DNA from 2 places in the Mesorhizobium sp. B2-3-11 genome. Region 2 is predicted to be linked to the other one. Evidence: predicted binding sites of a transcription regulator. Region 2 holds the regulator's gene; the other holds the start of a gene.
What was found. The regulator PhoB, encoded in region 2, activates phosphate uptake and scavenging genes when phosphate is short. The targets are predictions, from matches to a motif close to TGTCATNNANCTGTCAT.
Positions count from the first base shown of each region.

Region 1 (3,366 bases), on a different contig from region 2:
CACCATTTCACCTACCGTGCCTCCGACTATTGGGACGACGCCGAGCACGAGAGCGAATTCTTCGCTCAGCGCCGCGCCAAACGCGTCACCATCGGCCACGACACCTGGCTCGGCCACGGCTCGACCGTCCTGCCCGGCGTCACCGTTGGCGATGGTGCTGCGGTCGGCGCTGGCGCGGTCGTCTCGAAGGACGTCGCGCCCTACACCATCGTCGCCGGCGTGCCGGCCAAACCGATCCGCGAGCGCTTCGACCGCCGCACCGCCGAACGCTACCAGGCGCTTGCCTGGTGGACCTGGAACCATGCCAGACTGCGTGCCTCGCTCGACGACTTCCGCGAGCTGTCGGCCGAGGCATTCCTGGAGAAATACGAGGGATAGAGCAGTTCCAGAAAAAGTGGGAACCGGTTTTCCGTTCGCAATTGTTGCAGGCAAGGAGACATAGCCCTCACATCGACGTCATGAACGACTCTGTTTCATATCCTTGACACATCACCGGGGCAGGACGCGGGTGTTCCAAGGAGATCGCCATGCTCGACACCGTCAGACCCTCGCTCGCCGGATTCTTTGCCGGCTCCAATCCGACGCCGCCGGCGCATCTCGGCACGCGCTACGACGCGTCAGGCAACTTTCTCCTCGAGCCCGGCAACACCGTCGTCAGCCATCTGGTCAGCGGCTCGCCATCCGAAGCCGTGGTGCTCGCTGTGCGCGATCGGATGATGGCAATGCCAGACGCCGACCGCCTTGCCTTCACGCCTGTCTCCAGCCTGCACATGACGCTGTTCCAGGGTATCATCGAATATCGCCGCCGGTTGCCTTACTGGCCACGGGACGTGCCGCTCGACACCGGCATCGACGCCATGACCCGCCTCTATCTGGAGCGCCTGAAGGGTTTCCAGGGTGCCGGTCCATTCAACATCAAGGTCGTCGAGATCGTGCCTACCGGCCTCACCGTTGCCGGCGCGACCGCCGAGGATGTGCGCATCATGCGTGAATGGCGCGATGCGCTGGCCGTGCCATTCGGCTACCGGCACTCCGATCACGACAATTACGTCTTTCACATCACCTTCGCTTATCAGATCCAGCGTCTTGCCGACGACAGGGCCGCCGCATGGCAGACGCTGTTCGACGAATGCCTGGCGCTTTTCGCGCGGCAGGCGCCGGTGATCGAGATCAAGGCTCCAGCCTTCTGCGCATTCCGCGACATGGAGCATTTCGAGGAATTGCTGGTGCTCGGCTGATCGCCGGCAGGACGCCGGCCGTCATATCTGTGGAGCGTAACAAAACTGACATGCCGGTGACACGGCAGGTTCATGTGGCTGCGTTAGGCGAGTGCCTGACGATCAATATGGACCGGACTGGAACCAGCCCATGTCAGCAAGCTCTGCCACGCTCGAAATTCGCGGTGTCAGCCGACGATTTGGCAAGAACACCGCCGTCAGCGACGTCAACATCTCGATCCCGCAGGGGCAGATGGTCGGCGTCATCGGTCGTTCGGGTGCAGGCAAGTCGACGCTTCTTCGCATGATCAACCGTCTTGTCGACCCCAGCCAAGGGTCGATTTTTTTTGACGGCGCCGAGGTCTCCCGCCTTCGCGGGTCGCCGTTGCGGCGTTGGCAGCGCGACTGCGCCATGATCTTCCAGCAGTTCAACCTGGTGCCGCGCCTCGACGTGCTCACCAACGTGCTGCTTGGCAAATTGAACCACCGTTCGACCTTGTCCAACCTTTTCGGCATGTTCTCCCGTGCCGAATGCGCCGAGGCGGTCGCCGCGCTCGAGCGGCTCGACATCGCCCGTACGGCACTTCAACCCGCCGGCACCCTGTCGGGCGGTCAGCAGCAGCGCGTCGCGATTGCCCGCGCAATGATGCAGCAGCCCAGGGTGATCCTCGCCGACGAGCCGATCGCCTCGCTCGATCCGCTCAACGCCAAAGTGGTGATGGATTCGCTGCAGGACATCAATCTGCGCGAAGGCATCACCGTCGTCACCAACCTGCACACGCTCGATACCGCCCGCACCTATTGCAACCGCATCATCGGCATGGCCGCCGGCAAGGTCGTCTTCGACGGGCCGCCCGAAGAGCTCAACCGCGAAGCGGTGCGTCTAGTCTATGGCGCCGACAGCAATGGCGGTGAGATATCGGAGGTCATCACCTCCACCAGCGTTGCCTTCAAGCAGAAGATCGCCGCATCCGCCGGACCGCTCGAACCCGCATTCCCGGGATACTGAGCCCATTACGGGCATAGCGAGCAGCCTGGATCGTCCGTCCGCGTCAAGGGCACTTGTCAAGATCAAGAACGCTGCCGGCGCGGGGCCGGAACCTACAGGAGAGATAGCAAATGTTCAGGAAGATGGTTTTCGGTGCCGTTTCGGTGCTCGCCATGGCCACCAGCATGGCCCACGCCGCCGATATGAAGGAATTTCGCGTCGGCATTCTCGGCGGCGAAAACGAAACCGACCGGCTGCGTAACTACCAGTGCCTGGCCGACCACCTGAAGGCCGAGTTCGGCTTCGAGAAGGTTTCGCTGTTCCCCGCCGCCGACTATGACGGCGTTATCCAAGGCCTGCTCGGCGGCACGCTCGACTTCGCCGAACTCGGCGCTTCCGGCTACGCCAGCGTCTATCTGAAGGATCCGAAGGCGGTTACCCCGATCCTCACCACCAAGCAGACCGACGGCTCCACTGGCTACTATTCGATCGGGCTGGCGCTGAAGACGTCGGGGATCACCGACATCAAGTCGGCCAAGGGCAAGAAGCTCGGCTATGCCGATCCGGATTCGACCTCCGGCTACCTGATCCCGCTGACCCAGATTCCGAAGACCACCGGCGCCTCGAACGAAACCTACTTCGCTTCGACCCAGTTCAATGGCGGCCACGAAAACAACGTTCTGGCCGTGCGTGACGGCAAGGTAGACGTCGCGGTCGACGATTCCTCGGGCATCGGCGACTTCAAGAACGGCTACACCTCCGGCACCTTCCACAAGGAAGTCGCCAAGGGCGCCGTCGACCCCAACGACTTCGTCGAAGTCTGGCGCTCCGGCCTGATCCCGAACGGCCCGCTTGTCGTGCGCACCGCGATCGGCGACGACATGACCGCCAAGCTGGCCGCCTTCTTCACCGACCTGCCCAAGAAGGACAAGGCTTGCTTCGAAGGCGTCGAAGGCGGCGATTTCACCGGCTATGTTCCGGTGAAGCCGGACTTCTACAGCGTCATCGTCGAAGCCCGTAAGGCAGCCATCGGCGGCTAACGGCGAAATCGCAAAAGGGCGGTATCTCAGGTACCGCCCTTTTTGCATCTCCGATCATGACCCTTTCCGTGACAGCCCCCTCCGGCGCCACCCATCAGACGGCCGATGCCTGGCGACGCCA
Region 1 is NZ_VFVS01000002.1:186,610-189,975, forward strand. Features, by position in the region: gene FJ960_RS04330 (DapH/DapD/GlmU-related protein) at 1-378, shown strand, start outside; gene FJ960_RS04335 (DUF1868 domain-containing protein) at 528-1,238, shown strand; gene phnC (phosphonate ABC transporter ATP-binding protein) at 1,369-2,226, shown strand; gene phnD (phosphonate ABC transporter substrate-binding protein) at 2,337-3,245, shown strand; gene phnE (phosphonate ABC transporter, permease protein PhnE) at 3,302-3,366, shown strand, end outside.
Region 1: a site for PhoB is predicted at 1,274-1,290, ahead of phnC (phosphonate ABC transporter ATP-binding protein). Genes of this name have one in related genera too.

Region 2 (3,366 bases):
GCGACCAAACTGGCCCGAAGGCCGGCACAAAGGCCCTATTTTTTCGAGCCTCGAAAAAATACTGATCCATCGTCGGAACACTGTCAACATCGATTCTGATGGATTTTGAGGTGCCGGGAGCCTTTTTTCGAGTCCCGCAATAAATAAATGACAGCTCCTGCCGCATCTGCCAGTATTCGGCCCATTGCCGGAGAGGTTCGAGGGGGTGTCAAGAACCGCGGCGACGGGGAGGATGTGGGAAGCATGTCGGTCGGAATCCGCCACGACGATCTGCGCCGGCGCAACCGCGCCATGGTGATTGCAGCCGTGCGTCAGGGTGGTCAGCCCTCGCGCACCGAGATCGCCGCCACCACCGGCCTCAGCCACTCGACCATATCGGCGATATCAGCCGACCTGATCGACGAGGGTATCCTGACCGAAGGCAAGCCGAACGAAGCCGGTTCACTGAAACGCGGCCGGCCGCAGGTTGGCCTTGGCCTCAACCCCGAGGCCGCGGCTGTGATGACCGTGGTGCTGTCGCTGAATTTCCTGTCCGTCGCCGTCATCGATTATTCCGGCCAGGTGGTCGCCGAGGAACAGCGACGGCTGGACACGCTGACCATGTCGCGCGAGGCGCTGATCGGCGAATGCACGGCAATAGTGCGGCGGCGCCTCGAGGACCCCGATCTCGACGTCCGCAGTATTGCCCGCATCGCGCTGGCGATCCAGGGCATCACCGACAGCGAGGCGCGTGCGATGCTGTGGTCGCCGATCACGCCGCAGACGAACATTCCCTTCGCCGACATACTTGAAGCCGAGTTCGGCATCCCCGCCACCATGGAGAACGACTGCAACATGATGGCGGTGGCGCTGCGCTGGCGCGACCCCGAACGCTACCGCGACGACTTCATCGCCATCCTGCTCTCGCACGGCATCGGCATGGGCCTGGTGCTGAAGGGCGAGCTGTTCACCGGCACGCATTCATCGGGAGGCGAGTTCGGCCACATGATCCATCGCCCGGGAGGCGCGCTCTGCCGCTGCGGACGGCGCGGCTGCGTCGAGGCCTATGCCGGCAACTACGCCATCTGGCGCAACGCCAGGCAGCTTGGCGAGGACGCCGAACCGGTCGCAGATGTCAGCGATGCGCAGATGCGGACACTCGCCGCGACGGCAAGGGAGAAAGACGGACCGGAGCGCGAAGCCTATCGCAAGGCCGGCGAGGCGCTGGGCTATGGGCTGGGCAGCCTGTTCGCGCTGATCGATCCCGCACCCGTCGCCATGGTCGGCGTCAGCGCCGCCGCCTTCGACCTGATCGAGCCGGCCTTGCGCGAGGCCATCGGCCAGACCGCCGGCGGCCAGCATTCGGAATCGATTTCCTTCGACACCGAGCCGAACGAGCTGCCGCTCATCCGCGAAGGTTGCGCTATGCGCGCATTGACCTTCGTGGACCAGGAGATTTTCGCGCCGGGCGTGCTGGCGAGGCCCGGCGTTCCGGGCAAGAATGTAGCCTGATTTCAGTCTTCGCGGATCGCGTAGCCGGCGCCGCGAATGGTGCGGATCACGTCCGGCATACGGCCGTTGTTGACCGCCTTGCGCAGCCGGCCGACATGCACGTCCACGGTGCGTTCATCGATATAGATCGTCTCGCCCCAGACATTGTCGAGCAGCTGGCTGCGCGAGAACACGCGGCCGGGATGACGCATCATGAATTCGAGCAGCCGGAACTCGGTCGGTCCGAGCCGGATCTCGCTCTTCTTGCGATAGACCCGGTGCGATTCCCGGTCGAGCACGATGTCGCCGACCTTGAGCACGCTGGACAGCACTTCCGGCTTGGCGCGGCGCAGCAGCGCCTTGACCCGGGCCATGAATTCCGGTGTCGAGAACGGCTTGACCAGATAGTCGTCGGCACCGGTCGAGAGGCCGCGCACGCGGTCGCTCTCCTCGCCGCGCGCCGTCAACATGATGATCGGCAGCCTCTCGGTCTCGGGCCGCATTCGCAGGCGCCGACAGAGTTCGATGCCGGAAACCGCCGGCACCATCCAGTCGAGCACCAGGAGGTCGGGCACGTTTTCCTGGAGGCGTATCTCGGCTTCGTCGCCGCGTGTCACCACCTCGACCTGGTAACCCTCGGATTCGAGATTGTAGCGGAGGAGCACACCGAGCGGCTCCTCGTCCTCCACCACCATGATGCGTGGCGCGATCATCGATCGATCATCCCTGCCGTCAAGCCGCCGGCACCGACATCGCCGTCTCGTCCTGCTTCGGACGGTTGGCGGGCAGTTGGGTACCGGTCAGCACATAATATGCATTCTCGGCAATGTTGGTCACGTGGTCGCCGATGCGTTCGAGATTTTTGGCGCAGAACAAAAGATGCGTGCAAGCCGTGATGTTGCGGGGATCCTCCATCATGTAGGTCAGGAGTTCGCGGAACACCGAAGTGTATTTGATGTCGATGCGTTCGTCGTCATTCCTGAGCTTGGCGAGGGCGGCGGCATCGCCTGCCGCGTATTCCTCGACTACCCCCTGCACCTGGATCAGCACCAGCTGCGCCATGGAATCTATCGAGTGCGACAGATCGCGCGGGGTGGCGGTAAGGCCGACGGAGCCGACGCGCTTTGCAATGTTCTTGGCAAGGTCGCCGATGCGTTCGAGATCGCCCGCCATGCGGATGGAGCCGACGACATGACGCAGATCGTCGGCCATCGGCTGGCGCTTGGCGATCAGGGTGATGGCGCGATCGTCGAGTTCGCGCTGGCGCGCGTCCATGATGGCGTCATCGGAGACGACGCGCTGTGCCAGCGCATTGTCGGAATTCAGCAGCGCCTTGGTGGCGCCGCCGACCATCGTGCCGGCAAGATCGCCCATGTCGCTGATCAGCTTGCTGATCTGTCCGAGATCCTCGTCGAAGGCTGCGACTGTGTGTTCGGCCATGATCCTGGTCCTCGTATGCGTGAGATCAGCCGAAGCGGCCGGTGATGTAGTCCTGCGTGCGCTTCTCGCGAGGCGACGTGAAGATCTTCTCGGTCTTGTCGAATTCGACCAGCTCGCCCAGATACATGAAAGCCGTCTGCTTCGAGACCCGCGCGGCCTGCTGCATGTTGTGGGTGACGATGACGATCGTGTAGTCGGCCTGCAACTCGTCGATCAATTCCTCGATCTTGGCGGTCGACAATGGGTCGAGCGCCGAGGCCGGCTCGTCGAGCAGGATGACCTCCGGCTTCACCGCCACGGTGCGGGCGATGCAAAGCCGCTGCTGCTGGCCGCCCGACAGGCTGAGTCCGCTGGCATTGAGCTTGTCCTTGACCTCGTTCCACAGCGCGGCGCGCTTCAGCGCCTGCTCGACACGGCCGTCCATCTCTGCCTTGCCGATCTTCTCATAGAGCCTGA
Region 2 is NZ_VFVS01000004.1:89,640-93,005, forward strand. Features, by position in the region: gene FJ960_RS07695 (ROK family protein) at 244-1,491, shown strand; gene phoB (phosphate regulon transcriptional regulator PhoB) at 1,494-2,183, opposite strand; gene phoU (phosphate signaling complex protein PhoU) at 2,203-2,910, opposite strand; gene pstB (phosphate ABC transporter ATP-binding protein PstB) at 2,936-3,366, opposite strand, start outside.